2 regions of the Yersinia sp. KBS0713 genome follow, and region 2 is predicted to be linked to the other one. Evidence: predicted binding sites of a transcription regulator. Region 2 holds the regulator's gene; the other holds the start of a gene.

Region 1 (5,082 bases), 330 kb from region 2:
ATCTTCAAATTCAAAATAGAGTGCAGCATCGTCAACGCAAAATGCAGATTCATCAAAAGCATCTGGGGTGAGCATTTTAGACGGGAAACGCGAGCGAAATATCATACCATTGGCTAAATCCAACATCAGTCGGTCATGTTCGGTATCAAAATACCAACGCCATTTATCGTCTGGTTTAATTCGCATATTTTTCCTTCCCGCCATGCTGCCATATCATTGACTCAATAACTGAGTATTCACCCATCAAGGGGGATTAAATTCATTTAAGGCTTTCGCTGTATATTTAATCTACCGGAGTAAAATATAGACGAGCCGGAGGAATAAATAAACCCCCCGGCATGTAATGAAGATAAATAATTAGATATGAGTAACGATATTCTTAATCAAACCGGGTCCACGGAAGATAAATCCGGAATAAATTTGAATCAATGACGCACCGGCAGCCATTTTTTCCCGAGCGGCGGTGACTGAATCAATTCCACCGACACCAATAATTGGCAGACGCCCTTGCAACTCTTGTGATAAACGACGAATCACTTCAGTGCTGCGTAATTGTAATGGTCGACCACTTAAACCACCGGCTTGTTCGCAATAATCTAATCCTTGTATTAGAGAGCGATCGAGTGTTGTATTAGTGGCAATAACACCATCTATATTATGGCGAACTAAACTGTCAGCTATTTGGATCAATTCTTCTTCCGTAAGATCCGGCGCGATCTTTACTGCAACCGGAACGTACTTATTGTGTCGTGCATGCAATTCGGTTTGTTTATCTTTAATTGCTGCTAATAGGTCATCTAATGCCTCACCGTACTGTAAAGATCGTAATCCAGGTGTATTAGGTGAGGAAATATTAATCGCAATATATCCCGCGTATGGATATATTTTATCCATACAAATCAAGTAATCTTCTTTACCTTGTTCTACTGGCGTATCTTTATTCTTGCCGATATTAATGCCTAAAATACCGCCAAAATGTGATTTTTTGACATTTTCAATTAAGTTATCAACCCCATGATTATTAAATCCCATCCGGTTGATCAAACCTTCAGCTTCAACGATCCTGAATAATCTTGGCTTGTCATTACCTGACTGTGGTCGTGGTGTCACTGTTCCGACTTCGATAAAGCCAAAGCCCATTGCGCCTAGCGCATCAATACACTCGCCATCTTTATCCAGACCGGCAGCCAAACCCAACGGGTTTTTGAATGACAGACCCATGCAGCTTACCGGCTTAGTTGGCACCGACTGGCGTACCAAAAACTCAAGCGGTGTACCGGTAACACGTTTTAACTGGCGGAACGTAAATTCATGGGCACGTTCTGGATCAAGCTGAAAGAGTGCTTTTTTGACGAGAGGATAGTACATGTGATCTCCTGAGCGACCGGTGACAAACCGTTGGTAGGTATTAATTCTGTCGTTCTACAACCATTGGCGTTCAATTTGTGTGGCGACACCAATTCACAGCGGTTAGTTGACCGACTTCCAACATGCGGATAGATGAGGGAATGGTAAATTCATCTTTCGGGAAAGTAAACGTTTGCTAAGTAAAGCCACGCAAAGAGTCGCAAGCGCCACTTTCTTGCTAACAAAGTGTTAATTATTTGCAGGTAATGAGAGATAAAGGGGGCATTACTGCCCTCTGAGGTTATTGACAAAGTGCCGGTTGCGGAGAGAACAGCTAGATCGTAAAGACGCCGTCAATCCCTCCCTGGAGGCTCGAGCCGCGCCATCCCTGGCGCAGACGCTTTACTCTTCTACCCGTCCTCTCCCGTTCCAGATCGCGTCATCGGGGTTTGTTAGCAGCCTGAGAGGGCATTACTGCCCTCCTTAATGGGGAAGATAATCTGGCTGACCGGTGATTCATTATGGTCAGTCATCTATTTACCCTACGCCTCTTATTTAGTCAGAGACTATACCGCCAGGTTTATGCAGCCAGCGCCTTGGTTATCTTCTCGAACAGATCACCGGATAAGTTTTCCAACGTTTTCAATTGTTCCAATGCCTGACGCATCAGAGCCTGACGCCCTGCGTCATAACGTTTCAGCCGGATCAAAGGCTCAATCAATCGTGCAGCAACCTGCGGGTTACGGGTGTTCAAATCACTGAGAATCTCCACTAGGAATTGATAGCCGCTACCATCGCTGGCATGAAATGCTGCTGGATTGCCAGAGGCAAAACTGCCGATCAATGAACGAGTCCGATTTGGATTGCTCAAACTAAATGCTGGATGCTTAAGCAAAGCCCGCACCTGAGTCAGAACATCTACCGCCGGACTGGTCGCTTGCAGCGCAAACCATTTATCCATCACCAAGCCATCGTGGTTCCAGCGAAGATCAAAGGCGGCCAGTAACTCATCGCGGCAAGGTAACTGTGCTGCAACTGCTGCGGCCATTGCTGCCAGCGAATCAGTCATATTATCGGCCTGGTGATATTGTGAAGAGACCAGCTTGTTAGCAAACTCCTCGTCACCAAATGCCAGATAACTCAGGCAAGTATTGCGCAATGCCCGCTTGGCGATATCACCGTGTTCAATGCGATAAACCGGCGTTAAATTCGCCACATAAACAGCCAGCAGCTCATCGGACAGTGTTTGAGCCAAGCAACGTGTAATCGCTTCATGCACTGCACTGATAGCCTGCGGATCAATGGTGGTAAACAGTTCTGCAATTTCATTTTCTGATGGCAGTGTCAGGATCTGTGCGGCTAACGCAGGATCAAGATTTTCATCAAGTAATATTGCGCGGAAGGCATCAGCCACGTGGGCAGGCAGAGTCAATGGCTGTTTCTGCTGATATTTAGCAACATTAAGCTTGATATAGGTTGCCAACAGACTTTGCGCCGCATCCCAACGAGAGAATTCATTGCGCGCATGCTGCATCAGGAAAGTGAGCTGCTGATCGCTATAGCTATAATCCAATTTAACTGGCGCGGAGAATTCACGCAGCAAGGATGGGATTGGTGTATGTTCAACATTATCAAAGGTAAAGGTCTGTTCAGCTTCGGTCACATTCAGCACATGATGAACTGGCAAGCCATCTCTTTGCAACGCGATCACATTGCCTTTACTGTCATATAGCTCAATATCCAGTGGGATATGTAATGGCAGTTTTTCTGGCTGATCAGCGGTTGGTAAGGTTTTTTGGCTAACGTGCAAATGATACTGCTGCTTTTCTGCATCATAATCATCACGTACCGTCAGTATTGGAGTGCCAGATTGACTATACCAGCGGCGGAATAAGGAGAGATCAACATTAGATGCATCTTCCATTGCCTGGACGAAATCATCACAGGTCGCCGCACTGCCATCATGGCGCTCAAAATAGAGCTGCATCCCCGCCTGGAACTGCTGTTCACCTAGCAAGGTATGCATCATGCGGATCACTTCTGAGCCTTTTTCATATACCGTTAGGGTATAGAAGTTGTTCATCTCGATGACTTTATCTGGGCGAATCGCATGGGCCATTGGGCTGGCGTCTTCCGCGAACTGTGCTGCGCGCATGACGCGTACATTTTCAATGCGATTAACAGAACGTGAGCCTAAATCAGAGCTAAACTCTTGATCACGGAATACTGTTAACCCTTCTTTCAAACTTAACTGGAACCAATCACGGCAAGTGACTCGGTTGCCGGTCCAGTTATGGAAATATTCATGACCAATAACCGCTTCAATATTCAGATAATCTTTATCTGTCGCGGTTTCTGCTTTTGCCAGAACATATTTTGAGTTGAATACATTCAACCCTTTATTCTCCATGGCACCCATGTTGAAGAAATCAACCGCAACGATCATATAGATATCGAGGTCATATTCCAGACCAAAACGGGTCTCATCCCACTTCATGGAGTTCTTCAGTGAGGTCATCGCCCAGTCTGCGCGATCTAAATTGCCCCGATCAACAAAAAGTTCCAGTGCCACTTCACGGCCAGAACGGGTAATGAACTTATCGCGTAAGACATCAAAATCACCGGCAACCAGTGCAAACAGGTAACAAGGTTTTGGGAATGGGTCTTCCCATTTTACCCAATGGCGGCCATCTTCCAGTTCCCCTTGCCCTACCCGGTTACCATTAGAAAGCAGATACGGATAGCGAGACTTGTCAGCAACAATGCGGGTTGTAAAACGGGCCAGCACATCAGGGCGGTCTAAGTAGTAGGTAATATGCCGGAAGCCTTCGGCCTCACACTGGGTACATAACGCTTCACCGGAAAGATATAGCCCCTCAAGCGCGCTGTTTGTCGCCGGGTGGATATCATTGACGATTGTCAGTGTGAAATATGCGGGTAATTGCTCAATAATCAGCGAATTATCCTGCAGATGATAATGAGGCCATGCTTGCCCATCAATGCTGATACTGATTAACGTGAGATCTTCACCATCTAAGATCAGCGGTGTCACTTCGGTTGCCTGACGTTTTACTTTACTGACCGCCGTTACCGTCGTTTTTTGCGCATCCAGTGCGAAGTCCAGATCGATATCGGTGATGGTGTAATCCGGCGCACGATAATCGTGACGGTATTTAGCTTGCGGCTGTTGTGTCATAGAAACCCTTTTGACGTCATCTGTGAGTATGATTATCAGGTCTGTATTTATAGTTGGTGGGGCTTAAGAACATGACTGCCATTGACTTCGCCCCAGACCCAGATAGCGTTTCAATGTATCACAATTGTTAGAAAAACCTAGTTGAGAACCCGTGCTATTAGGGAAAATCTGGCACTGATTGTGAATTTTTCGCGCCAGTTCGCAAGTCAATGATAGGTTTGCAATTGGTGAGCAGTAGCGCAGTTATTGTCCGGCGTTCATGGCGTCTTTACCCGCGCTGGATACCCACTTTGCCGCCTTGGGTGATATCCGTGAGTGGGAATGCCTAAAGATATAGCTATTTACTATTTCCGATTCAGAGCTAATGGCACGTTTAAACCTAGACCTCGGATTAGCATTTATGGTGTGATGAAGCTTCAATAACAGGATAATCTCGGTATACTCCCGTGACTTTATCGTTTATGCCGACTACGGAAATGTTGCTACGAGGATGCTGTATAGCGCCATGACTCAAGACGCCTCACCGATTTTGACTTCAT
Region 2 (5,082 bases):
TTAAGCTTTTAACCGCTCTTCGCCACATCATGGCCTGCGGCTATTGATGGGATTTGAGGAGCAAACACCCTGAGCAACCCGAAAGGAGAGAGCTATGTCTTTTGAATTACCGGCATTACCTTATGCACAAAATGCACTGGAACCCCATATCTCAGCTGAAACGCTGGAGTACCATTACGGCAAACACCATAATACCTATGTGATTAACCTCAATAATCTGATTAAAGATAGTGAGTTTGCTGACAAAACGCTGGAAGAGATAGTAAAAACCTCCAGCGGTGGTCTCTTTAACAATGCGGCCCAAGTCTGGAACCATACTTTCTACTGGCACTGTCTGTCACCAAATGGTGGTGGTGAGCCGACCGGTAAAGTGGCTGATGCCATTAATCAATCATTTGGTTCTTTTGCTGAATTTAAAGCACAATTTACCGATGCCGCAGTGAAAAACTTTGGCGCAGGTTGGACTTGGCTGGTTAAAAAAGCCGATGGCACGCTGGCGATTGTGAGTACATCTAATGCGGCAACCCCGCTGACGACCACGGATAAACCGTTACTGACGGTGGATGTGTGGGAACACGCTTATTATATTGATTACCGCAATGCGCGGCCAAAATATCTGGAAAATTTCTGGGCGCTGGTTAACTGGGCATTCGTTGAGAAGAATTTAGCCTGAGAAGGCAATAAGCGCGAGACGATGTGTTAGCACATCAAGCAATAATTAAGGGCGGGTAAACCGCCCTACTTTACTATTTTACCGGCAAGCGGCTTAATTAATTCATTACCGCCACGAAGCTAAAGGCAATAATCATCGCCAGCGCACCAACAGTCGTAATCAGCGACATTTTCAGATTGGTATCCATAAAAACTCCTCAGCCGGTCAGTTTGTCGTAGGGAAAAGGCACATAGTTAGTGTGTTAAAATATCTTCCCACAATTCAGAAAAAAAATCTTGTGCTCATTACGCACTTTATAACTTTGAATACCTCTTTCACTTTTCCTCCAGATCAGCCAAAATTCGCAGTTCATAACTGCATACCGACCAATAACGTCCAATAAATACTCTCAGACAACCAGCTGATTCCATTTTCCAGCCAATAACATGCTTCTGTCTGAGTGGTTTCGCGTCTGCAGGCAAACGATTAACATAATACTTACCTACTGTAACAGGTGAGCTTAGGAGTCATTTTTTTTATGGCAACGATTAAAGATGTGGCCAAACACGCGGGTGTTTCCACCACCACCGTTTCGCACGTGATTAACAAAACGCGTTTCGTCGCCGAAAATACTAAGGCTGCCGTGTGGGCGGCCATTAAAGAACTGCATTATTCACCCAGTGCTGTGGCCCGTAGTTTGAAAGTTAATCACACCAAATCAATTGGTTTACTGGCAACGTCCAGCGAAGCGCCCTATTTTGCTGAAGTGATCGAAGCGGTTGAAAACAGTTGTTATAGCAAGGGTTACACGCTGATTTTATGTAACTCTCATAATAATCTGGATAAACAGAAAGCCTATCTGGCGATGCTGGCACAAAAGCGTGTTGATGGACTGCTGGTGATGTGTTCAGAATATCCCGAGCAGTTGCTGGGGATGCTGGAAGATTATCGTAATATCCCGATGGTGGTGATGGATTGGGGGACAGCACGTGGCGACTTTACTGACTCGATTATCGATAACGCCTTTGAAGGCGGCTATTTGGCTGGACGTTATCTGATTGAGCGCGGTCATCGTGATATCGGCGCTATTCCCGGCCAGCTATCCCGTAATACTGGCGGTGGTCGCCATCAGGGCTTTTTGAAAGCCCTGGAGGAGGCCAATATCACGCTGCGTGATGAATGGGTGGTTCAGGGCGATTTCGAACCGGAGTCCGGTTATAAAGCCATGCACCAGATTCTGACGCAAAAACATCGCCCGACCGCGGTATTCTGTGGCGGCGATATTATGGCGATGGGTGCAATATGCGCAGCCGATGAGCTGGGCTTGCGGGTGCCGCAAGATATTTCAGTGATCGGGTATGATAATGTGCGCAACGCGCGCTACTTCTCCCCTGCGCTGACCACCATTCATCAGCCAAAAGAGCGATTAGGTGAAACCGCTTTTGCGATGTTGCTCGACCGTATTGTCAGCAAGCGCGAAGACCCCCAGACCATTGAGGTGCACCCGAAACTGGTCGAGCGACGTTCTGTTGCGGATGGCCCGTTCCGCGATTATCGCCGCTAACTCTCTTCTGCCGGTAGCAAACTCGGCTACCGGCGCGGTTATTTGCTCTCAGTTGCTGGTGTCGTCATGCTGAGTAGCTGATGGGTTGTCATCTTTCAGCCACTCAGCATTTAGCGTGACACTGTCACCCAAATACGCCAGCAACCATGCCAGTGCCGGTGAGTGGTTGTTCTGCTCCCACGTCAGGCAGCATGGGCTATCCGGTAGCGGTTCAGCCAAGCTTAGCGCTGCCAGCCTCCCTTGCGCAATCAGCGGCGAGACCATATGAGCAGGCACCATGCCAACACATAGCCCCGCGCACAGGCAGTCAATCCCCGTCGCCCAGTCCGGTGCCACCAACCGCTGCTGATTATCTAAGGTCCAGGTGTCCCGTTTCGGCAGGTTGCGCGCGGTATCTTCCAGACAGAGTGCGGGGTAAGGCCGCAACTGATCATCGGTCAGTGGCCCGGTTAACCGCGCTAATGGGTGTTCGACACTCACCACACATTGCCAACTTAAAAAGCCCATGTCGCGAAAAACAAACCGCCCTCCGACTGGCACCGCACGCGTGGCGCCGATGGCCATTTCAGCCTGCCCGTCCACCAGCGCATCCCAGACGCCATTGAACACCTCATAACGTACCCGTAATTCGATATCAGGAAAATGTCGATAGAAATCCAGAACTAAGCGGCGGCTGCGCTGTGGTTTGACGATTTTATCCACCACGATGGTTAACTCCCCTCGCCAGCCATTCGCCACTTGTTGGCATTGACGGCGAGTGCCATTCATTTTTTTGATAACATCGCGAGCTTCTTTGATAAAAACGACACCTGCGGCGGTTAATTCTACGTCACGATGACGCCGTTCAAACAGCGGCACCGCCAGCCACTCTTCAAGCTGGCGCACGGTATAACTTATCGCCGATGGCACACGGTGCAATTCTTGAGCGGCGGCACTGAAGCTACCGGTACGTGCGACCGCGTCAACCACATCCAGCGAGTATTCAGACCACATTATCTTCTGCTCCTGTTGCTCATTTATTCAGACATCAAATATTTTGATAGCATGGCGCAAATATTACCGTTTCACAATCGAATCACTCGCCGGATAGAATGCCCCCGCAATAAAATTGCCTGTAATAATACATTTACAATAACAACATATTGACAACAGCAACGCCTGCAACATTTTCACATTGAGAATAAAGAATGAAAACCACCTCTAGCTTCATGTTCTACCTGGCTGGCTTAAGTATGCTGGGTTATCTGGCCACCGACATGTATTTGCCCGCCTTTGGCGCAATGCAACAAGAGCTGCAAACCTCCGCCGGTGCCATCAGTGCCAGTCTGAGCATCTTCCTCGCCGGTTTCGCTATCGCCCAACTTATCTGGGGGCCGGTATCGGATAAAATAGGTCGTAAACCGGTGCTGTTGGTCGGGTTGGGGTTATTTGCTATCGGCTGTCTGGGGATTTTGTGGGTTGAGACTGCCACCCAGTTATTAATCCTGCGTTTTATTCAAGCGGTGGGGGTCTGTTCTGCCGCCGTGAGCTGGCAAGCCTTAGTGGTGGATCGTTATCGCGACGGTAAAGCCAACCGCGTATTCGCAACTATCATGCCGCTGGTGGCGTTGTCGCCGGCACTGGCACCTTTGCTGGGTGCCTGGCTGTTAAATCACTTCAGTTGGCGCGCCATTTTTGTCGTTCTGCTGGCCGTTACTCTGCTGCTCCTGATCCCAACGGCGCTGTTGAAAGAGCGGAAAAAATCCGCGACTGATAAAGCCGATCAAAGTAGGGCTAGGATCAGTTTCTACCAGTTATTGAAATCGCCACAGTTTAGCGGCAACGTGATGATGTTCGCCGCATGTAGTGCCGGATTTTTCGCTTGGTTAACCGGTTCACCTTTTATTTTGGGCGACATGGGATATGGCCCGAACGTCATCGGTTTAAGTTATGTTCCACAGACATTGGCTTTTCTCTTAGGCGGTTTCGGTTGCCGTAGCGCTCTGACTCGCATCAAAGGAAATACCCTGCTGCCATGGCTGTTGGCGGGGTATAGCGCCAGCATGATCGCGCTCTATCTCATCGCAACCTTTACCACTCCGACACTGGTGAGCTTACTTATTCCTTTCTGCATAATGGCGCTTGTGAATGGTGCCTGCTACCCTATTATCGTAGCGAATGCATTAATGCCTTTTCCGGCGAACACTGGCAAAGCCGCTGCACTGCAAAACACGCTTCAGCTAGGGTTGTGTTTTGTCGCGAGCATGATGGTGTCCGCTTTTATCAGCCAGGCATTGCTGGCAACAGTGACGGTGATGCTGTCGACGGTTGTGTTAGCACTATTGGGATATGGCATTCATTGCTATGCGCTGCGAAAAGATAAAAAGGGAATTAATTTTCAATAGAAATAGTCACTAAGCGGCATAAAAGCCGGGAGCGATTTAGTATTGAGAAAGCGTCCCGGCAAGCCTATACTCGGTTTAACCGATTACAATACCATTAAAAAAAAGCATTATCTTAAGCACTTTCTGTGCGCGTGGATTGCGTCACATTTACTCTTATGGATGAGTTACCCTAAACCAAAACATAATTAGGGTTTCTTCTTAATCTTCCTCTGTCCGTAACGGATATCAGACACCAAGGTCACAACAACCTAATTGGTATGTCTTCGCGCATATAGATAATTATCGCGGGTCATAAGTCAGAAGAAAGTGATGGAGAAGCTATGAGTTCATCCTGTATAGAAGACCAGAGCATTCAAGAAAATCCGTGGTTCCGCATAGTGCAAGAGATGCTGAACCGGGCTGATATTGAGATCAATGGCTCACGCCCCTTCGACATTCAAGTTAATAACCCAGACTTTTTTAAGCGGGTATTACAAGAAGGA

Evidence for each region. Region 2 encodes PurR, which represses purine synthesis genes. Its sites were predicted from a motif close to CANGCAAACGTTTGCNTG; they were not measured.
Region 1: the regulator PurR is predicted to act here: its motif matches at 1,555-1,572, upstream of pyrD (quinone-dependent dihydroorotate dehydrogenase).

The regions. Positions count from the first base shown of each region.
Region 1 is NZ_CP042173.1:1,738,815-1,743,896, reverse strand. Features, by position in the region: gene FFE93_RS08165 (cell division protein ZapC) at 1-186, opposite strand, end outside; gene pyrD (quinone-dependent dihydroorotate dehydrogenase) at 358-1,368, opposite strand; gene pepN (aminopeptidase N) at 1,928-4,543, opposite strand; gene pncB (nicotinate phosphoribosyltransferase) at 5,049-5,082, shown strand, end outside.
Region 2 is NZ_CP042173.1:2,068,969-2,074,050, reverse strand. Features, by position in the region: gene sodB (superoxide dismutase [Fe]) at 95-673, shown strand; gene FFE93_RS09685 (YnhF family membrane protein) at 771-860, opposite strand; gene purR (HTH-type transcriptional repressor PurR) at 1,191-2,216, shown strand; gene punR (DNA-binding transcriptional activator PunR) at 2,265-3,209, opposite strand; gene punC (purine nucleoside transporter PunC) at 3,404-4,600, shown strand; gene cfa (cyclopropane fatty acyl phospholipid synthase) at 4,921-5,082, shown strand, end outside.